Regions from separate parts of the Streptomyces globisporus C-1027 genome, predicted to be linked through region 1. Evidence: riboswitches for the same ligand, from Rfam matches in the RefSeq annotation. Region 1 holds a riboswitch; each other region holds the start of a gene.
The links. A riboswitch is a leader RNA that binds a small molecule or an ion and turns the genes downstream of it on or off. The one in region 1 is predicted to bind cobalamin.
Positions count from the first base shown of each region.

Region 2: linked by a shared signal. The riboswitch ahead of WQO_RS07085 (cobalamin biosynthesis protein) and the one ahead of WQO_RS24035 (ribonucleoside-diphosphate reductase subunit alpha) in region 1 are both predicted to bind cobalamin.
Region 3: linked by a shared signal. The riboswitch ahead of WQO_RS31885 (CbtB domain-containing protein) and the one ahead of WQO_RS24035 (ribonucleoside-diphosphate reductase subunit alpha) in region 1 are both predicted to bind cobalamin.
Region 4: linked by a shared signal. The riboswitch ahead of WQO_RS29230 (CoA-acylating methylmalonate-semialdehyde dehydrogenase) and the one ahead of WQO_RS24035 (ribonucleoside-diphosphate reductase subunit alpha) in region 1 are both predicted to bind cobalamin.

Region 1 covers NZ_CP013738.1:5,422,092-5,427,469, reverse strand. Annotated here, with positions in the region: gene WQO_RS24055 (carbon starvation CstA family protein) at 1-386, shown strand, start outside; gene WQO_RS24050 (YbdD/YjiX family protein) at 383-586, shown strand; gene WQO_RS24045 (hypothetical protein) at 710-1,396, shown strand; gene WQO_RS24040 (GNAT family N-acetyltransferase) at 1,396-1,905, shown strand; cobalamin riboswitch at 1,970-2,093, shown strand; gene WQO_RS24035 (ribonucleoside-diphosphate reductase subunit alpha) at 2,231-4,654, shown strand; gene WQO_RS24030 (ribonucleotide-diphosphate reductase subunit beta) at 4,654-5,378, shown strand, end outside.
Region 2 covers NZ_CP013738.1:1,617,248-1,622,625, forward strand. Annotated here, with positions in the region: gene WQO_RS07065 (alpha/beta hydrolase) at 1-431, opposite strand, end outside; gene WQO_RS07070 (class II aldolase/adducin family protein) at 542-1,201, opposite strand; gene WQO_RS07075 (inorganic phosphate transporter) at 1,479-2,744, shown strand; gene WQO_RS07080 (hypothetical protein) at 2,757-2,987, shown strand; cobalamin riboswitch at 3,122-3,299, shown strand; gene WQO_RS07085 (cobalamin biosynthesis protein) at 3,417-4,397, shown strand; gene WQO_RS07090 (cobyric acid synthase) at 4,441-5,378, shown strand, end outside.
Region 3 covers NZ_CP013738.1:7,220,143-7,225,520, forward strand. Annotated here, with positions in the region: gene WQO_RS31870 (metallophosphoesterase family protein) at 1-380, shown strand, start outside; gene WQO_RS31875 (4'-phosphopantetheinyl transferase family protein) at 377-1,096, shown strand; gene WQO_RS31880 (histidine phosphatase family protein) at 1,162-1,752, opposite strand; adenosylcobalamin (AdoCbl) riboswitch at 1,879-1,972, shown strand; gene WQO_RS31885 (CbtB domain-containing protein) at 2,018-2,233, shown strand; gene WQO_RS31890 (CbtA family protein) at 2,330-3,085, shown strand; gene WQO_RS31895 (SDR family oxidoreductase) at 3,309-4,070, shown strand; gene WQO_RS31900 (TetR/AcrR family transcriptional regulator) at 4,103-4,810, shown strand; gene WQO_RS31905 (hypothetical protein) at 4,864-5,378, opposite strand, start outside.
Region 4 covers NZ_CP013738.1:6,618,816-6,624,193, reverse strand. Annotated here, with positions in the region: gene WQO_RS29250 (MFS transporter) at 1-266, opposite strand, end outside; gene WQO_RS29245 (TetR/AcrR family transcriptional regulator) at 329-976, opposite strand; gene WQO_RS29240 (hypothetical protein) at 1,235-1,432, shown strand; gene cobF (precorrin-6A synthase (deacetylating)) at 1,443-2,330, opposite strand; cobalamin riboswitch at 2,423-2,601, shown strand; gene WQO_RS29230 (CoA-acylating methylmalonate-semialdehyde dehydrogenase) at 2,829-4,331, shown strand; gene WQO_RS29225 (acyl-CoA dehydrogenase family protein) at 4,328-5,378, shown strand, end outside.

The DNA of each region.
Region 1 (5,378 bases):
TCTTCTCCGACGACGTGAAGGTCGGCTTCTTCGCCCAGCGCGACAAGTACCAGGCGGGCATCGACGCGGGCGAGGTGCTGGCGCCGGCCAAGTCCATGGACGACATGCGCACCGTCGTCACCAACTCCACGGTCGACGGGGTGCTGAGCGCGCTCTTCGCGCTCCTCATCATCGTGGTGCTCGTGGACGCCGGCCGGGTCTGCTACAAGGCCATCCGGGACCCGGAGAGCGTCAAGCTCCACGAGACGCCGTACGTCGAGTCCAAGCTCGTCGCCCCGGCCTCGCTCTTCGCCACCAAGGAGGAGAAGGCCGAGCTGCTCGCCGCCGGCGTCGGGCCCGAGGGCGGCATCCGCAAGGAGCCGGCGGAGACGGGGAGCCGGACATGACGGTCGCGGACGTACGACGGGTGGCCGGACGGATCCGCTGGTACGTCCGTGAGCTGACCGGCGAGTCCACGTACGACCGCTATGTGGCGCACGCGAGGACGCACGATCCGGACGCGCCGGTGATGACCCGCCGCGCCTTCGAACGCAGCCGGACGGACGCCCGCGAGGCGGATCCCCGCGAGGGCTTCCGCTGCTGCTGAGCACCACGGGCCGCCACCGGGGCCGCCGCATCCCGTCCAGGGGCGCGGCGGCCCCTTTCCGCGCCCCCGACCGGACATCGCCGTCCGGAACACCGCGCCCTCGCCCTAGACAAGGATGTGCCCATGACACCGCGCTTCCGGCCGCCCCGGCTCCGGCCCCTCCTCCTGACCACCACGCTGACCATGACCCTGGCCCTGGCGGCGACGGGCTGCGGCACCGAGCCGGCGCCCGGCTCGCAGACAGCGGCCGACCGGAGTTCCTCGGCCGATCCGGCGCCCGACCGGGCGGAGTTGGAGGCGCGGGCGAGCGCCGCGCAGCTCGTCGCGGAGCATGTGTGGGTGACCGAGGCCGCGGGCTACACCCTGGCGCGCCAGTCCGTCGGGGTGCTCGGCGACGACGGGTTCGGCAGCGTCTACACCGAGCCGGACGGCGGGCAGATCCGGCTGTCGGTGGAACGCCTCCCGCACGCCGACGCCGACTGCACGGACGGCCCCGCGCCGGGCGGCGGCCAGCAGCCCCTGGTGACCTGTGAGCGCGACGGCGGACAGTGGTACAGCGCCACGGAGTCGGGCCACTCCTACGCCCGGGAACAGGACGGCCTGGTGGTGACGTTGAGCGGAACACGCCAGGAGGTGGACCGGCCGACGCTGCGTGCGGCGGCGCGGGCCGCCCACCGCGCCGACGACTACGAGCTGGACCAGGTACTGCCGCCCGCCGGGGAGGCCTCCGGGCGAGCGCCGGTCGAGCGCGGCGATCTGCCGACGGAGGGCGACGGGGCCCCGGACAACGAAGTGGGAGCGAGCGGCTGATGGATCTGACGATCAGGGTGGCCGAGCCGGCCGAGTACGGCGTGCTCGGCGAGATCGTCGCCGAGGCGTATCTCGGCGACGGTCTGCTGCACGGGCCGCAGGACCCGTATCTCCGCAAACTGCGGGCGGTGGAGCAGCGGGCGGCCGAGGCGGAGACGCTGGTCGCGCTCGACGCGGACGGGGCGGTGCTCGGCGGTGTGACCTATGCCGCTCCCGGCACGCCGTGGCGCGACATCGCCGGTCCGGACGAGGCCGAATTCCGGATGCTGGCCGTGGCCCGCGAGGGGCGCGGACGGGGCGTGGGAGAGGCGCTCGTACGGGCGTGCATCGAGCGGGCCCGGTCGGCGGAAGGTGTCCGGGCGCTGGTGCTGTCGACGCAGCCGGCCATGCTCTCAGCCCATAGGATCTACCGGCGGCTCGGCTTTCTGCGGACCCCCGAACGGGACTGGGAACCGGTGCCGGGCCTACGGCTCATGACCTTCCGGCTGCCGCTGGAGGCGGTGTCCTGAGGGGCACATGAAATCGACGCGACACAACATGTGGGGGCCGCAGCATCTGGCGGCCCCCACATGTATGCTCGACCTCGCTGTCGCCGCAGGGGAATCCGGTGCGAATCCGGAACTGTCCCGCAACGGTGTGATCAGTGTGCTTTTGCGCACCTGCAAGTCCGAAGACCTGTCGACAGTGCGTCCGGCTCGACCGAACCGGATGCCAGACGTCCGGGCCTCGCGGATAGGCCGGTGGACGCCGTCAGCAGTGCTGCCCCGCCCCGGGTTTCGCGCTGCCCGGCTTCCCCGCCTTCCACAGGCCCCCTGCCGAGCGAGGGAAAGCCCAGTGACCATCGCGCCCGCCGATCCGGTTTCAGCCACCGAATCCGCCGAGTCCGCAGCGTCCACCACGGCCGGGAAAGTCCCGAACGACGGACCCGGGACCGCTCTGCTGCGGACCCTGACCGACCTCACCGTCGATCTTCCCGACACCGACCCCGGACGGGTCGCCGCCGCAGCGCTGCGCGGGCGTAACGCCCGCTCCGACGAGGCCGAGCTGCGCATGCTGGCCACCGAGGCCGCCGCGGGGCTGATCTCCGAGGACCCGGCGTACTCCCGGCTGGCCGCCCGGCTGCTGACCCTCTCGATCGCCGACGAGGCGGCGGGCCAGGGCGCGACGTCCTTCTCCGCCTCGGTCACCGTGGGCCACCGCGAGGGCCTGATCGCCGACCGCACCGCCGCCTTCGTCGAGCTGCACGCGAAGGCGCTGGACGAGCTGGTCGAGCGGACGCTGGCCGAGGGCGCCGACGACCGCTTCGGCTACTTCGGTCTCCGTACGCTGCACAGCCGTTACCTGCTGCGCCACCCGATCACCCGGCAGGTCATCGAGACCCCGCAGCACTTCATGCTGCGCGTGGCCGCGGGCCTCGCCGAGGACGAGTCGGCGCGGGCGCTGGACGAGGTCGCCGCGCTCTACGGGCTGATGAGCAAGCTGGACTACCTCCCGTCCTCCCCCACCCTCTTCAACTCCGGTACGCGGCACCCGCAGATGTCCTCCTGCTATCTGCTGGACTCGCCGAAGGACGAGCTGGACTCGATCTACGACCGCTACCACCAGGTGGCGCGGCTCTCGAAGCACGCGGGCGGCATCGGTCTGTCGTACTCCCGCATCCGCGCCCGGGGTTCGCTGATCCGGGGCACCAACGGGCACTCCAACGGCATCGTGCCGTTCCTCAAGACGCTGGACGCCTCGGTGGCGGCGGTGAACCAGGGCGGCCGGCGCAAGGGCGCCGCGGCGGTCTACCTGGAGACCTGGCACGCGGACATCGAGGAGTTCCTGGAGCTCCGCGACAACACCGGTGAGGACCAGCGGCGTACGCACAACCTGAACCTGGCGCACTGGATCCCGGACGAGTTCATGCGCCGGGTCGACGCGGACACCGAGTGGTCGCTGTTCTCCCCGGCGGACGTGCCCGAGCTGGTCGACCTGTGGGGCGACGAGTTCGACGCGGCCTACCGCGCGGCCGAGGCGAAGGGCCTGGCCCGCAAGACGATGCCGGCGCGTGAGCTGTACGGCCGGATGATGCGGACCCTCGCGCAGACCGGCCAGGGCTGGATGACGTTCAAGGACGCCTCCAACCGGACCGCCAACCAGACCGCCGAGCCGGGCCGGGTCGTGCACTCGTCGAACCTGTGCACGGAGATCCTTGAGGTCACCAACGACGGCGAGACGGCCGTCTGCAACCTGGGCTCGGTCAACCTGGGCGCCTTCGTGGCGAACGGCTCGATCGACTGGGACCGCCTGGACTCCACCGTCCGTACGGCCGTGACCTTCCTGGACCGGGTCGTCGACATCAACTTCTACCCGACCGAGCAGGCCGGGAACTCCAACTCCCGCTGGCGGCCGGTCGGCCTGGGGGCCATGGGCCTCCAGGACGTCTTCTTCCAGCTGCGCCTGCCGTTCGACTCACCCGAGGCGCGCGCGCTCTCCACGAAGATCTCCGAGCGGATCATGCTGGCCGCGTACGAGGCGTCCTGCGACCTCGCCGAGCGCTCGGGCCCGCTGCCCGCGTGGTCCGAGACGCGTGCCGCGCGCGGGGTGCTGCACCCCGACCACTACGCCACCGAGCTGAACTGGCCGGAGCGCTGGGACGCCCTGCGCGCCCGGGTCGCGAAGACCGGGATGCGCAACTCCCTGCTGCTCGCCATCGCGCCGACCGCGACGATCGCCTCGATCGCCGGCGTGTACGAGTGCATCGAGCCGCAGGTCTCCAACCTGTTCAAGCGCGAGACGCTCAGCGGTGAGTTCCTCCAGGTCAACGCCTACCTGGTGGACGAGCTGAAGAAGCTCGGCGTGTGGGACGCCCGCACCCGTGAGGCGCTGCGCGAGGCCAGTGGCTCCGTGCAGGGCTTCGCCTGGATCCCGGAGGACGTGCGGGCGCTGTACCGCACGGCGTGGGAGATCCCGCAGCGCGGCCTGATCGACATGGCGGCGGCCCGTACGCCGTTCCTGGACCAGAGCCAGTCGCTCAACCTGTTCCTGGAGACGCCGACGATCGGCAAGCTCTCCTCGATGTACGCGTACGCCTGGAAGCAGGGGCTGAAGACGACGTACTACCTGCGTTCGCGCCCGGCGACCCGGATCGCCCGTGCCGCGTCCGGCCAGGCGTCGGCCGCCGCCCCCATTCCCGTACAGCAGGCTTCGGCGCCCGACGCGGACGCCATCGCCTGCTCTCTTGAGAACCCCGAGTCCTGCGAGGCCTGCCAGTAATGAGCACCACCAGCAACGAGAAGAACCTGCTCGACCCGGGATTCGAGCTGACCCTGCGTCCCATGCGCTACCCGGACTTCTACGAGCGCTACCGGGACGCGATCAAGAACACCTGGACCGTGGAGGAGGTCGACCTCCACTCGGACGTCGCCGACCTCGCGAAGCTGTCGCCGGGTGAGCAGCACATGATCGGGCGGCTGGTGGCGTTCTTCGCGACCGGTGACTCGATCGTCTCGAACAACCTCGTGCTGACGCTGTACAAGCACATCAACTCCCCCGAGGCGCGGCTGTACCTGTCGCGGCAGCTCTTCGAGGAGGCCGTGCACGTCCAGTTCTACCTGACGCTCCTGGACACCTATCTGCCCGACCCGGACGACCGGGCGGCGGCGTTCGACGCGGTCGAGGAGATCCCGTCGATCCGCGAGAAGGCGCAGTTCTGCTTCAAGTGGATGGACTCGGTCGAGAAGATCGAGCGGCTGGAGACGAAGGCGGACCGCCGTCGCTTCCTGCTGAACCTGATCTGCTTCGCGGCCTGCATCGAGGGGCTGTTCTTCTACGGGGCGTTCGCCTACGTGTACTGGTTCCGCTCGCGCGGTCTGCTGCACGGCCTCGCCACGGGCACCAACTGGGTGTTCCGTGACGAGACGATGCACATGAACTTCGCGTTCGAGGTCGTGGACACCGTCCGCAAGGAGGAGCCGGAGCTCTTCGACGACGCGCTCCA
Region 2 (5,378 bases), 3.8 Mb from region 1:
GGCCCGAGCTCGCCGGGGATCTCGACCTCCTGGTGGTCGAGGCCGAGGTCGCTGCCGGGGTCGCCGCCGTACAGGGCGGGGGTGAGCCGGACCTTCACGCCCGGTTCGAGGATCCCCTGGCCGACGCTCTCCAGCCTGCGGACGACGGTGTCGGCGCCTTCGGAGGCCCCGTCGACGACGGGGCCGACCACCGCGTGGACCCCGGGTCCGGCGATGCCCCAGGTGCCGGGCCGGAGCGCCGAGAGGGACCGGGTCAGGGTGACCTGCCCGGCCGCGGTGGCGTGCACGGTGAGTCTGCGGTCGGCGGGGAGGGGACGCCCGGGCGTCGCCTTGAGGGCGACGTCGCTGGCGTACCGGCCGGCCGCGACCGCTGCCGCACCGACGCCGAGGATCGAGGTGACGGCCGCTGCCGTCGCGGTTACCGGGCGCACCGCTTCAGTGTCGTGGGGCGGGCGGCGGGCGGCCAGTGGGCGGGGGCCGTCCGGGGCGGGACCGAAGCTCCGCCTACCTCGCCCCGGTGCCGGCCTCGGGCGGGGCCCGGTCAGCCGCGCTGGCCGTACCCCTTGAGCGCCTCGGTCACCTCGGCCAGCTGGGCCGTGGTGAGCAGGGCCGGGGTGCGGCCGGGCACCGAGCTCGCGGTGAGCCAGAGGTGGCACAGCCACTCCAGTTGGGCGGTGCGGTCGTAGGCCTGGTCGAGGGTGTCGCCGTAGGTGACGGTGCCGTGGTTGGCGAGCAGGCAGCCCGTGCGGCCCCGGAGGGCTTCGAGCATGGCGTCGGCCAGCTCCGGGGTGCCGTAGCGGGCGTAGGCGGCGGTGCGGACGGGGCCGCCGAGGATGGCCGCCGCGTAGTGCACGAGCGGGACCTCGGCGACGAGGGTGGAGACGGCGGTGGCGTGCACGGCGTGGGTGTGGACCACGGCGGCGGCGTCGGTGGAGCGGTAGACCGCCAGGTGGAGGGGGAGTTCGCTGGTCGGCCCGAGGTCCCCGAGGACCTGGTGTCCTTCCAGGTCGACGCCGACCGCGTCCTCGGGTCCGAGCCGGTCGTAGGGCACCCCGCTGGGCGTCACCAGGACGAGGTCGCCGACGCGGGCGGACACATTGCCGGAGGTGCCGACGACGAGGCCGTCCGCCGCGCTCCGCCGGGCCGTGTCGACGACGTCCCGCCAGGCCTGGCGGACGGATTCCGGCTGCTGCTCGCTCATGGGGCGAGCCTAGGCGGGCAGGCGCGCAACCGGAACGTCACACAGGGCGTGACGGGGATCTCTTCCGGGTGCCGAACGGCCGTTCAAAATGTTCGTCAACGGGCGGCAAAGGGCAGCCCACGCCGCGCCCCACCGGCCTCGCACAACTTCACCCGCACACAAGCGGAAGCCGCTCACTCCGCTTGGAGTCACCGCAACGCCCTGCCCAGTTCATCTTCCGTTCACTCAGGTTGCCTACGGTCCACGAGCCACTGACGTCGAACGATTGCCTGGGTAAATGGAACACATCACGCTGCTGCTTGCGATTGTGGTCGTAACAGCTCTCGTGTTCGATTTCACGAACGGTTTCCACGACACCGCCAACGCGATGGCGACCACCATCTCGACCGGCGCGATGAAGCCCAAGACAGCGGTGGCCATGTCCGCCGTTCTCAACCTGATCGGCGCGTTCCTGTCGGTGGAGGTCGCCAAGACGATCTCCGGCGGGATCGTCAACGAAGACGGCATCAGAACAGAGGTCATCTTCGCGGCGCTCGTCGGCGCCATCCTGTGGAATCTCCTGACCTGGCTGCTGGGGCTGCCCTCCAGCTCCTCCCACGCCCTGTTCGGCGGTCTGATCGGCGCCGCGGTCATGTCGGCCGGCTGGTCCTCGATCAACGGCGGCACCGTCGTCACCAAGGTGCTGCTCCCCGCGATCGCCGCCCCGCTCGTCGCCGGTATCGCCGCGATGCTGGCCACCCGGCTGACGTACCGGATCAACCGGAACGTCACCGACCCGAACCAGCTGAAGTCGACCGCCAAGGGCTACCGGGCCGGGCAGATCGCCTCCGCCGGTCTCGTCTCGCTCGCCCACGGCACCAACGACGCCCAGAAGACGATGGGCATCATCACCCTCGCCCTGGTCACCAGCGGTGTCCTGGCCCCCGGCTCCAACCCGCCCATGTGGGTCATCGTCTCCGCCGGTGTCGCCATCGCGCTCGGCACCTACCTCGGCGGCTGGCGCATCATCCGCACCATGGGCAAGGGCCTGACCGACCTCCAGCCGCCGCAGGGCTTCGCCGCCCAGACCAGCGCGGCGACCGTCATCCTGGCCTCCTCGCACCTCGGCTTCTCGCTCTCCACCACGCAGTCCTGCTCCGGCGCCGTGATGGGCTCGGGCCTCGGCCGTAAGGGGGGCGTGGTCCGCTGGTCCACCGCCACCCGGATGTTCGTCGCCTGGGGTCTGACCCTGCCGGCCGCGGGTCTGGTCGGCGCGGGCGCCGAGTTCCTGACCAAGCAGGGCCCCTGGGGCATCGCCGTCACGGCGGTCATCCTGGTGGGCGGCTCGTTCGCCATCTGGGTGGCCTCGCGCCGCCAGCCGGTCGACCACACCAACGTCAACGACACGGACGGCGACGAGCCCCAGGGCGTCGTCACCACGGCCATCGCCGCGGTCCAGCCGCCGCCCATCGGAGTCCCGGCCTCCGAGCCCGAGCTCATCTCCAGCATCCCGGCCCCGGCTTCGGCGCCCGACGACCCGGCCCGGCCGCCGGCCAAGGTGTAAGGACAGATCCGCATGAAAATCGACTGGGCAGCTCTCGCCTCCGTCTTCGGTGTCAGCCTCGTGGTCACCGTCGCGCTGGTCGGCCTCTTCACCCTGGGCATCGTCGCTCTCTCCAAGCAGTCCGCCACGGCCGGAGGCAGCGCCTCCGGCGGGTCGGTCGCGCTGGCGCGCACCGGCGCGTACGCCTGCTTCGCGCTGTGCGTCGCGGCGGTCTCGTACGGGATCTATCTGATCGTCGCCTGACGCCGCACCCCCGCGTTCCTCGCACTCCCTTCGGGCCGGACACACCTCGTGTGTCCGGCCCGATGTGCGTCCGCCCACAGTGGAGCCTCGCAGGTCAACAGCGAGTTGACGGCTGTTCTCGGGGCGTGGTGGACTGCCGGAGCCATTTACGGCGACAGCAGAGGAAGCCGGTGCGAATCCGGCGCGGTCCCGCCACTGTCACCGGGGAGCACTCCCCCACACCGGACGTCACGGCTCGCGGTACGCGGGCTGGAAGGCCGGGGGAACTGCGGATCCGGGAGCCAGGAGACTCTCGTCGTCGGTCACGTCGAACCAGGGCGCGGACCCTGAGTGAGGACCTACGCCATGCCCGGCCGCCGTGCGCCCTTCCCTGCGCCGCTTCCTGTGCCCCTCCGTGCCGGAACGCCTCTTTCCGCGACGGGCTGAGCCGTGCGTGCCGATCGCATCTTCGCGTACGGCGCCACGGCCGGGATGGTCGCCGACGCGCTGCTCGGCGATCCCCGGCGGGGCCACCCCGTCGCCGGATTCGGCCGCGCCGCGGCGCGGGTCGAGTCCCTGTTGTGGCGTGACGACCGTGGCCGGGGCGCGCTGCACACCCTGGTGTGCGCCGGAGGCGCTGTGGGGGCAGCCGCGCTGACCGCCCGCGCCGTACGGGGACGCCCCGCGCTCGCCGTCGCGCTGACCGCCGCCACCGCCTGGTCCGTCGTCGGCGGTACGTCGCTGGGCCGCGAGGCCCGCGCGATCGGGGGCGCGCTGGCCGCCGGGGACCTGGAGGTGGCCCGGGAGCGGCTGCCGCATCTGTGCGGGCGCGATCCGCACTCCCTGGACGGGCCGGGGATCGCCCGCGCGGTCGTGGAGTCGGTCGCCGAGAACACGTCGGACGCCGTCGTCGGCGCGCTGGTGTGGGGGGCGATCGGCGGGGTGCCGGGTCTGGTCGGGTTCCGGGCGGTGAACACGCTGGACGCGATGGTCGGCCACAAGTCGCCCCGTCACCGCCGCTACGGCTGGGCCTCGGCCCGCCTGGACGACGTCGCGGGGTGGCCGGGCGCCCGGCTGACGGCCGCGCTGGCCGTGGTCGGCGGCGGGCGGCCCTCGGAGGCCGTACGCGCCTGGAAGGCGGACGCACACCGCCACCCGAGCCCGAACGCGGGGCCCGTGGAGGCCGCGTTCGCGGGGGCGCTCGGCGTACGGCTGGGCGGCACGCTCGCGTACGCGGGGCGCGTCGAGCACCGGCCGGTGCTGAACGGGGCGGCCGGGCGGGAGGTCCGGGGCGCGGACATCGAGCGCGCGGTGCGGCTGTCGCGCCGGGTCGGTGCGTTGGCCCTGGGGGTGTGTGTGGCGGGCCGGCTGGCGGCGGGCCACCTGGCCGCGCGGCGGTCGGTCGCGGGGCGGAAGCGGGGACGGGCATGAGCGGTGCGACACGGTGGAGTGCCGTACGGGAACGGGGGCGGGCATGAGGGGCGGCGGGCTGCTGGTCGCGGGAACGACCTCGGACGCGGGCAAGAGCGTGGTCACGGCGGGCATCTGCCGCTGGCTGGTGCGCCGAGGGGTGAAGGTCGCGCCGTTCAAGGCGCAGAACATGTCCCTCAACTCCTTCGTGACCCGCGAGGGCGCGGAGATCGGGCGCGCCCAGGCGATGCAGGCGCAGGCCGCCCGGGTGGAGCCGACGGCACTGATGAACCCGGTGCTGCTGAAGCCCGGCAGCGACCGGTCCAGCCAGGTCGTCCTGATGGGGAAGCCGGTCGGCGAGATGAGCGCCCGGGGGTACCACGGGGGCCGTCAGGAGGCGCTGCTCGGCACGGTGACCGACTGCCTGGAGGAGCTGCGGTCGACGTACGACGCGGTGATCTGCGAGGGGGCGGGCTCCCCCACCGAGATCAACCTCCGGCGCACCGACATCGTGAACATGGGGATCGCGCGGGCCGCCCGCTTCCCCGTGCTGGTCGTCGGGGACATCGACCGGGGCGGGGTCTTCGCCTCGTTCTTCGGGACGACGGCGCTGCTGAGCGCGGAGGACCAGTCGCTGGTCGCGGGCTACCTGGTGAACAAGTTCCGGGGCGACGTCTCGTTGCTGGAGCCGGGGCTCGACATGCTGTACGGGCTGACCGGGCGGCGGACGTACGGGGTGCTGCCGTACGCCCACGGGCTCGGCATCGACGAGGAGGACGGCCTGCGGGTCTCCCTGCGGGGTGCGGTGCGGGAGTCGGTCGTGGCGCCGCCGCACGGGGAGGACGTGCTGCGGGTCGCGGTCTGCGCGGTGCCGTTGATGTCCAACTTCACGGACGTGGACGCGCTGGCCGCCGAACCGGGCGTCGTCGTGCGGTTCGTGGACCGGGCGGAGGAGCTGGCCGACGCGGATCTGGTGATCGTGCCGGGGACGCGCGGCACGGT
Region 3 (5,378 bases), 1.8 Mb from region 1:
CGGGCCGCCGGCTCGCGGAGCACGACCCGCAGATACCCCTCGTCCTCGCCGGACACTGGCCGCTCGTCCGGGAACCCACGTCGGTGATGTGGTACCCGGAGTTCGCCCAGTGGTGCGGCACCGAACTGACCGCCGACTGGCACCGCCGCTTCAACGTCGCCGCAGTCGTCTACGGCCACCTCCACATCCCCCGTACGACCTGGTACGACGGAGTGCGCTTCGAGGAGGTCTCCATCGGCTACCCCCGGGAATGGCGCGAGCGGGGCCACCCGCGCGGCCTGCTGCGGCAGATCCTCCCGTACGAGGGTGAGCCCGCCCCACCGGAACGGACCGGGGCCGGACCGTCCGCACATCCGCGCACCCCCGGAGGCACCTCGTGATCGAGCTGCTGCTGCCCGCCGACGTCTCCTCGGCGTCCACCCGCGCGGAGACCGTCCCTGACGGAGCCCTCTTCCCCGAGGAGGAGGCGCTGATGGCCAAGAGCGTGGCCAAACGCAGGAACGATTTCGCGACGGCCCGCGCCTGTGCCCGGCGCGCCATGGCCGGACTCGGCCTGCCGCCCGCGGCCGTACTCCACGGTCACCGGGGGAGACCTCTGTGGCCCGAGGGAATCGTCGGCACGCTCACCCACTGCGTCGGCTACCGGGCAGCCGCGCTGGCCCGTGCGACGGACGTGCTGTCGCTGGGCATCGACGCCGAGCCGCATGCCCCGCTCCCCACCGGGGTGCGGGAGTTGGTGGCCCTGCCCGCCGAGCGCGAGCGGATCGGTCCGCCCGCGCCGGAGGGGACGGGCGAGATCCACTGGGACCGCATCCTGTTCAGCGCCAAGGAGAGCGTCTTCAAGACCTGGTATCCGGTCACCGGTGTCGAACTCGACTTCGACCAGGCCGATCTGACGTTCCATCGCACCGACGGTCCGGGGAGCGACCATGGGTCTCAGGGCCCCACCGCCGCCGAGGGCACCTTCGCCGCCCGTCTGCTGCTCACCGATCCGGCCCTGCCCACGACGCTGCACGGGCGTTGGCGGGTCGAGGGCGACATCGTCGCCACGGCGGTGCTGGTCCGGCCCGACTGGCGGGAGAGCAAAGGAATGTGACGGCCGGTCGGCCGTGAGGAGCGGTGGGCTGTGGTGGCCGGCCGGTGAGCGCCGGGCCGTGCCGGTCAGCCGGCCGGGGGAGCGGTGAGCGGGCGCCCGAGCCCCACGTTCCACCGGCCGGAGCGCCCGCTGAGTTCGGTCAGCATCAGCGGGGCGACGTCCAGCCGCCAGAACGCCTCCGCCGGCAGGCGCAGGCCGTGGACGACCGCCGCCCGGACGACGGCGGCCTCGGCCACCACCAGGAAACGAGCGCCGGGTGCGTCCGGCCCCCCGAGGGAGTCCAGCCACGCCCCGGTCCTGGTCACCAGGTCGCACAGCGACTCGCCGCCGTGCGGAGCCGCCGACGGGTCGCCGAGCCAGGCCGCCACCCCCGCGGGTTCGGCGGCGGCCACCTCGTCGAGGCGGCGGCCGGCCCAGTCCGCCAGGTCCCAGCCCCCCAGGGCCGGTTCGGTCCGGGCCGTCAGGCCGAGGGCCTCAGCGGTTTCGCGGCACTGGCCGGAGGGGCCGCTGAGTACCAGCCCGGCCGTCGGCACCGTACCGGCGGCGGCCCGCGCACTCTCCCGGCCGGACCGGTCCAGGGGGGAGTCGCCGTCGAAGCGCGCCTCCCGCAGCGCCGCGTTCATCGCCGGTGAGATCAACATCACCCGTACTGTCATGTCCCTGCTTTCAATCCGGCACCAGTGGCCCCGCAGCCCTGTCGCCCCAAGGAATTCGGCCCCCGTGACGCTGCACATTTGACCATGGCGGCGCCTGCGTACAGGCGGTATGGTCTCGTCGACCATGACGAGGGTGGGACGGAAGTCCGGTGAGAATCCGGCACGGTCGCGCCACTGTGAACCCGCCTTCGGGCGGGAAGTCAGACCCGGCACCTTCGTCTGAGGCACCACAACAGGGACGCGTGTTCCCACAGGAGGTTCTGCCATGGCACAGTCCGCCGTTTCCGCTACGGGGACATCCGAGATCACTCCGATCTCGGCGAAAGCCATTGCCCCCTGGGCGGTCTTCTTCGGCATTCTCATGCTCGTCCTGCTGTACTTCGTCGGCGCCGAACAGGGCGCCACCGCACTCATCTCGGGCGAAGGCGTCCACGAGTGGGTTCACGACGGCCGCCACCTGCTCGGCTTCCCCTGCCACTGAGACATCTGAGGAACCAGGCCCCGCCGGAGAGAACATCCGCCGGGGAATCAGCGGACGCGCCCGGCAGCGGCAAGCAAGAGAAATCAGGAAACCATCGTGAACCCCATATCTGTCAGAGCCCTGCTCGTGCGCGGCATGCTCGCGGGCCTGATCGCGGGCGCGCTCGCGCTCGTCGTGGCCTATTTCCTCGGCGAGTCCCAGGTGGACGCGGCCATCGCCCTCGAAGAGGCCCACAGTCATGACCACGGCGGCGGCGAGGAGTTGGTCAGCCGCACCATGCAGGCCACCGGGGGACTCGCCACCGGCGTCCTGGTCTTCGGCGTCGCGGTGGGCGGAATCGCTGCCCTCGTCTTCTGTTACGCCCTGGGCCGCATCGGCAACTTCGGCCCCCGGGCCACGGCGGCGCTGATCGCGGGCGCCGCCCTGCTCACGGTCTACGTCGTACCGTTCCTCAAGTACCCGGCGAACCCGCCCGCCGTCGGCAACCCCGACACCATCGGCAAGCGCACCACCCTGTTCTTCCTGATGGTCGCCCTCAGTGTGCTGCTGGCCGTCGCCGCCGTCATCATCGGCAAGCGGCTCGCACCCCGCCTGGGCAACTGGAACGCGAGCATCGCGGTCGTCGCGGGCTTCGTCCTGCTGATCGGTCTCGCCTACGCCTTCCTGCCCTCCTTCGACGAGGTGGGCAAGGACTTCCCGGCGACCCTGCTGTGGGAGTTCCGACTCTCGACGCTGGCGGTCCAGGCGACGCTGTGGAGCACCTTCGGCATCGTCTTCGGCTTTCTCACCGAGCGGCTTCTGACGCCCGCCCCCCGTGCGGCGGCGCCGCGTACCGCGAGTGCGGTGGGCTGAGCCCGCGCGTGCCGACGCGCGCACGTAGTGACTGATGTACACCACAGAACCCGCCGGGGAGCATCCGGCGGGTTCTGTGGTGTGCGGGCGGGCGCGGAGGCGGGTAGCGATGTTCAGTAGCATCGCTACGATCGAGGGGTAGCGTTGATAACGCGATGGTGTTAGCGTTGATCTCATCGGGTTTCACGGAACGGCCGCGACCCCAGTCGCCAGGAGCAATGCCATGACCGATCAGTCCGCAACCGCATCGACATCCGCCCCTCGCCGGGTGGCCGTGGTCACCGGAGGGTCCCGGGGCATCGGCCGCGAGAGCGCCGAACGGCTCGCCGCCGACGGCTTCGCGGTCGTCGTGAACTACGCGGGCAACCAGACCGAGGCCGAAGCCGCCGTCGCCGCGATCGCCGCCGCGGGTGGCGAGGCCATCGCCCGGCAGGCGGACGTGGCCGACGAGGTGGCGGTCGCCGCTCTCTTCGATGCCGCCGAGGATGCGTTCGGCGGGATCGACGTGGTGGTGCACGCGGCGGGGGTCATGGCACTCGCCCCGCTGGCCGAGCTCGAACTCGATACTCTCGACCGGATGCTCCGCACCAACATCCGGGGCACGTTCGTCGTCGACCAGCAGGCGGCGCGGCGGCTGCGCGCGGGCGGGGCCATCATCAACTTCTCCAGCTCGGTGCTGTCGCTGGCCCTGCCCGGCTACACCGCGTACGCCGCGACCAAGGGCGCCGTCGAGGCCATGACCCTGATCCTCGCCCGGGAGCTGCGCGGCCGGGACATCACGGTCAACGCCGTGGCTCCGGGGCCGACCGCCACCGCCCTCTTCCTGGACGGCAAGGACGAGGAGACCGTCGCACGGATGGCCGCCCAGCCGCCGCTGGAACGGCTGGGGACCCCGCAGGACATAGCCGAGGTGGTCTCCTTCCTCGCCGGCCCGGCCCGCTGGGTCAACGGGCAGGTGCTGCGGGCCAACGGCGGCATCGTCTGAGGGCCGCCGTGCCGCTTGATAGCGTCCCTCCGGTGAGCACGAGTACCCGGACACGCATCCTGGAAGTGGCCGCCACCCTGGTCAGGGAATCGCCCGACGGCGACATCTCCACGCGCGCCGTGTGCGAGGCCGCGAAGGTGGGCGCCCCGGCTCTCTACCGGCACTTCGGCGACAAGGAAGGACTGCTGTCGGCCGTCGTCGACCACGGCTTCGAGAAGTACCTGGCGACGAAGTGGGAGCGCGGTGAGACGACGGACGCCGTCGAGGACCTGCGGCGGGGGTGGGACAGCCACGTCGCCTTCGCCCTCGACAACCGCAACCTCTACCGGCTGATGAACTCGCCGGCGATGCGCACGCCGCCAGCCGCGGCGCTGGAGTCCCACCGGATCCTGACGGGGGACCTCGAACGGGCCGCCGCCCAGGGCCGGATACGCGTCGCCCCCGAGCTGGCCGCCCAGATGATCATGTCGGCCAACGTGGGCGTGGCGCTGATGCTGGTGTCCCGCCCGGCGACGTTCGACGACATCGAGGTCTCCCGCCGGGTGCGGGACGCGCTGTACGCGACGGTGCTCACGCCGGAACCACCGCGGGAACAGTCGTCGAGCGCACCCGCGGACGCCGAAGTCCCCACGGCGGCGGCCCGGTTGAGCGCCCTCCTGCGGAAGGAGCACGGGGCGGGGCTGAGCACCGCCGAGGCGGCGCTGATGAAGGAGTGGCTCGACCGGGTGGCGAACGCCTGATCCGGAGCGCCGAGAAACCTGCGAAGGGCATCGAGGCGTCAGGCGCCCTGGCGTCAGGGGGCGGGGGAGGAGGCGTCGTGGTTGCGTAAGCCGCCCTCGATGCGGCGGGCCGCGTTCCCGACGATCTGTTCGAGGTCCTTCCGTACCTCGCGTTCCGTGCTGCCGTGCGGTGCGTACGCGGACACCGCGAGCACCAGGTCACCGTTCCACAGGAGGAGGGTGCGGCCGGGGCGGCCCCGGTCGTCGGACGGTAGCGCGTAGGCGGTGTCGTGCACCTTCTGGGGACCGCGCCCGTGAGCGCGGTCGAGATCCTCCTTGACGCGGTAGGCGTGGCGGGCGGGCTCGGAGTCCTCGTACACCGATGCCGTGGCGCTGAGCTTCCAGAACGCGCCGTCCGGGCCCTTGAGATCCGCGAGGCAGCCGGTCCGCCGGTAGAGCGGCCGGCCGCCGCTCTCGCCGATGTCCTCCCGGGCTTCGGGGGAGGCGGAGTCGGTGGTGCTGCCGAGGGTGAAGCCTTCCGCGGGCGGTGCGCCCGTGAGCAGGCCGCACGGCTCGGCGGTCCAGCTGT
Region 4 (5,378 bases), 1.2 Mb from region 1:
TGTACGGCGCGCAGCGCGATGACCCAGCCGACCGAGGGCGCCACGGCGATGCCCGCGGACGCGGCCCCGAAGCCGAGCGATCCGGTGAGGAGCAGACGGGTGTGGCCGTACCGGTCCCCCAGCCGTCCGGCGAGGACGAGAAGACTCGCCACCGCGAGGAGGTAGGCCGTACTCGTCCACTGCACCTGGGCGAGGCTCGCGGAGAGATCGCGCTGCAGGCTGGGCTGGGCCACGAAGAGGACGGAGCCGTCGAGCGCGACGATCATCGCCCCGGCGATGCTGCCCGCGAGGGCGAGGCGGGGCCGGACGGAGGCGGTCGCGGCGCCGGTCACGGGTTCGCCGGTCCGAGGTGGGCGTCGACGGTCCGGGCGATCAGCGGCGCCAGGCTCTCGTGGGCGTGCGGGTCGCCCGGCGAGGGGGCGTCGAGGGTGAGCGACAGGCTTCCCCAGCTCCACAGTTGGGCGACGCCGTGGAGGTTCGCCCAGAGGGCGGCGGCCACGACATCCGGGGCGGGCTCGGGTCCGGGGGACGGCCGGCGGGCGGCTCCGGTCTGCTGGTGCCGGGCGACCAGGGCGACGAGCGACGCGAACAGCGGGAGGGTCTTCTCCCGCAGCCTGGGCCGGCCGTCGGCCTCGTCGCCGCCGTCCAGCAGGTCGTGGCGGAACATCAGCTCGAACATCGGGCGGTGCTCGACGGCGAAACCGACGTAGACGTCGGCGAGGAGACACACCTGGGCGCGCGGGTCGCCGTCCGGCCGGAGGGAGGTGTCGAGCCGGTCCTTCAAGGCGTCGAACCCGCGTCCCGCGATGGCGGAGAGCAGCGAGCGGTGGGTCGGGAAGTAGCGGCGCGGAGCACCGTGCGAGACACCGGCACGCCGGGCGATCTCCCGCAGCCCCAGCGCCGCGGTCCCCTCGGCCGCCACGATCTCGACGCCGATGTCCACCAGTCGTTCCCGCAGCGGGGTTCCGTCCTCCATGGAGAACTTCTAGCACCACCGAGTAGACAGTGTCTACCCAGTGGTGTGCGTCATGGGTTCCCCGACCGTTCGACTGTTCGCCACCCGCTCCCTGACTGTCGGTCAGGTCGCCCGTCTCGACTGTGCGGAGGCAGTGACCCAGATGTAACCGAATGGCGTAGGGGAATGCGGAACCACGGAGCGTCACAAGCCGTTCTTCTTCCCACTACACGGCCCTGCCGATCCCCGGAGGGCCGATCGAGGAACGGAAGACGTCATATGAAGAAGACAGTCGGGTGGGCCCAGGACGGCGACGACTGGACGATCACCGTGAACGGCACGCAGTACCGCGCCGTCGAGCGGCCGACGGACGGCCGGGTGGACAACTACCTGGTGCGCGGTGACGACCTGAGCGCCGAGTGCCCGAGCCTCGGTCATGGGCTGGGCGTCATCCGGGAACACGAGTCCCGACGCTGACGCCGGCCGGTCAGCCGAGCGGGCCGCCCACCGAACCGTCCGCGCCGTCCGCCGGGCGGCCCGCCGTCTCCTCGCCGGCCGCCGCCTTCTCATCGCTCGGCCCCTGCCGCAGCAGATAGGTGTCCATGATCCAGCCGTGCCGTTCGCGGGCCTCCGCGCGCACGCGGCTGATCTCGTCGGCCACCTCGTCGAGCGGGCCCGAGACCAGGATCTCGTCGGGGGTGCCGATGTACGCGCCCCAGTGGATCCACAGGCCCCGGCCCGTCAGACGGGTGAAGGTCTCATGGCCGTCGAGCATCACGACGATGTCGCCGTCGTCCTCGGGGAAGCCCTGGGCCAGCCGTCTGCCGGGGGTGATGTGGATGGGGCGGCCGACCTGGTTCAGGGTGACGCGGTGCCGGGCGGCGAGGGCGGAGACGCTGCTGATGCCGGGAATCACCTCGTGGCCGAACTCCACCGTGCCGCGCCCCCGGATGTCGTCGAGGATCGCGAGGGTGCTGTCGTACAGGGCCGGGTCGCCCCACACCAGGAAGGCTCCGCACTGCCCCGGTGCGAGCTCCTCGATGATCAGGCGTTCGCAGATGTCGGCGCGGCGGTGGCGCCAGTCGTGCACCGCCGAGGTGTAGCGCGCGGCATCCTCCTGGGTGCGGTCGCGCCACGGGTCACCGGCCTCCACCACGCGGTAGGGGCCGGTGAGGTGTTCGTCGAGGATGTCGCGCCGCAGCCGGGTCAGCGACTCCTTCTCCCTGCCCTTGCCGAGCACGAAGAAGACGTCGGCCCGGCGCATGGCCTTCACCGCGGCGAGGGTCAGGTGGTCGGGGTCACCGGCGCCGATGCCGATGACGAGGACGTGCCGGGGGGCCTCGCCGGCATGTGCCATGTCTGCCTTGTCTGCCATGTCGGCCGATCATGCCAGGGGCGAGGCGGGGTGGACTTACTAGGACGTCCAACTATATGTTCGTGAGCAGCGGGGTGGTCGGTGTGCAGCTGATCGCCCTCAAGGCCCGTGGTGTCAGGGAAGCCGGTGTGATTCCGGCGCGGTCCCGCCACTGTGACCGGGGAGTCCGTCCTCGCAGGACACGCCACTGACGGTGCAGCAGCCGTCGGGAAGGCAGGGGGACGGGCGTCGATCCGGGAGTCAGGATACCGGCCGCGGGATGTTCCGTGTTTCCACGAGGATGGAGCAGACACGCATGGCACCGGTCCGCACCCACGGCCCCGCAGGCACGTCCCGGCGAGCGGTTCTCCCCGCCCCCTGACGGCCTCCGCCCTTCGCGCCCCCCTCCGGCGGCAGCCCTTCCGCGCCCCCGTGCACCCGACCGGTGCGTGGGCCGGTGGCAGCCGTGCGCCATCCCCGGATCTCTCCTGACGATCTCACCGACGAGAGCAGGTCTCCATGGTCCGCGAACTCACCCATTTCATCGGCGGCAAGCACACGTCCGGCACCTCGGGCGGCTATGGCGATGTCTTCGATCCCAACACCGGCCGGGTGCAGGCCCGGGTTCCTCTGGCCGACCGGGCCGAGACCGAGGCGGCGGTCGCCGACGCCGTCGAGGCGCAGCGCGAGTGGGGCGAGTGGAACCCCCAGCGCCGCGCCCGTGTGCTGCTGCGCTTCCTCCAGCTGGTGGAGAAGGAGAAGGACTCCCTGGCCCGGCTGCTCTCCTCCGAGCACGGCAAGACCGTGGCCGACGCGCACGGCGACATCGCGCGCGGAATGGACGTGGTGGAGTTCGCCGCGGGCGTCCCCCATCTGCTGAAGGGCGAGTTCAGCGACAACGCGGGCGCCGGGATAGACGTCCACTCGCTGCGCCGGCCGCTCGGAGTGGTCGCGGGCATCACCCCGTTCAACTTCCCCGCGATGATCCCGCTGTGGAAGGCGGCCCCCGCCCTGGCCTGCGGAAACGCCTTCATCCTGAAGCCGTCGGAGCGCGACCCGTCGGTTCCGCTGCGGCTGGCCGAACTGTTCCTGGAGGCGGGGCTTCCGCCGGGCGTCCTCAATGTCGTCAACGGCGGCAAGGAGGCCGTTGACACCCTTCTGGAGGACCCGCGCGTCAAGGCGCTCGGCTTCGTCGGCTCGACGCCGATCGCCGCGCACATCTACGCCACCGCCGCCGCCCACGGCAAGCGGGCGCAGTGTTTCGGCGGGGCGAAGAACCACATGATCGTGATGCCGGACGCCGACCTGGACCAGGCGGTGGACGCGCTGATCGGCGCCGGCTACGGCTCGGCGGGCGAGCGGTGCATGGCGATCTCGGTGGCCGTGCCGGTCGGCGAGGCCACCGCCGACGCGCTCGTCGCCCGGCTCACCGAGCGGATCGCCGAGCTGCGGATCGGCCGCTCGGACGACCCGGACGCCGACTTCGGGCCGCTGGTGGGCCGGGACGCGGTGGACCGGGTCCGCGGCTATGTCGACCTCGGCGTCGAGGAGGGCGCCGAACTGGTCGTGGACGGGCGGGACTTCACCCTGAAGGGCCACGAGGACGGCTTCTTCGCGGGCGCTTCCCTCTTCGACCGGGTCACCCCGGACATGCGGATCTACCAGGAGGAGATCTTCGGCCCGGTGGTGTCCGTCGTCCGTGCGGCGGACTACGAGGAGGCCCTGCGGCTGCCCTCGGAGCACCCGTACGGCAACGGCGTCGCGCTCTTCACCCGCGACGGCGACACCGCCCGCGACTTCACGCGCCGCGTCGACACCGGCATGGTCGGCGTCAACGTGCCGATCCCGGTGCCGGTGGCGTACCACACGTTCGGCGGGTGGAAGCGGTCCGGCTTCGGCGATCTGAACCAGCACGGCCCGGACGCCATCCGCTTCTACACCCGTACCAAGACCGTCACTTCGCGCTGGCCCGCCTCGGGAATCCGGGACGGCGCGAGCTTCACGATTCCGACCATGGGATGAGCACCGTGACCACGCTCCTCACCGACGACCAGTTCGCCGTCGTCGAGACGACCCTGGACTTCGCCCAGGAGCACCTCGCCCCGCACGCGGTGGCCTGGGACCAGGACAAGCACTTCCCCGTCGACGTCCTGCGAAAAGCTGCGGGGCTCGGCCTCGGCGGCGTCTACGTACGGGAGGACCTCGGCGGGTCGGAGCTGACCCGCTCCGACGGGGTCCTCGTCTTCGAGGCCCTGGCCACCGGCTGCCCCTCCATCGCGGGCTATCTGTCCATCCACAACATGGTCGGCTGGATGATCGACCGTTACGGCACCGAGGACCAGCGGGCCCGCTACCTGCCGGGGCTCTGCACCATGGAGCGGCTCGGCAGCTACTGCCTGACCGAGCCGGGCGCCGGGTCCGACGCGGCGGCGCTGCGCACCCGCGCGGTGCGCGACGGCGACCACTACGTGCTGACGGGGACGAAGCAGTTCATCTCCGGGGCGGGCGCCTCGCACGTCTACATCGTGCTGGCCCGCACCGGCGAGGACGGGCCGCGCGGCATCTCCGCGTTCGTCGTCGAACGGGACGATCCCGGGATGTCGTTCGGGGCCAACGAGAAGAAGATGGGGTGGAACGCGCAGCCCACCCGGCAGGTCCTGCTGGACGGGGTGCGCATCCCGGCCGACCGGCTGCTCGGCGAGGAGGGCGGCGGCTTCCGCATCGCGATGAACGGGCTGAACGGCGGCCGGCTCGGCATCGCCGCCTGCTCGTTGGGCGGCGCGCAGAACGCCCTGGACCGCAGCCTGGCCCACCTCGCGGACCGGGAGGCGTTCGGCGGCCGGCTGCTGGACGCGCAGGCGCTGCAGTTCCGGCTGGCCGACATGGCGACCGAACTGGCCGCCGCCCGGGCCCTGGTGCGGCAGGCCGCCGAGGCGCTCGACCGGAACACCGTCGGCGCACCGCAGTTGTGCGCGATGGCCAAGCACTTCGCGACGGACACCGGCTACTCGGTGGCCGACCGGGCGCTCCAACTGCACGGCGGCTACGGCTATCTGGCCGAGTACGGCA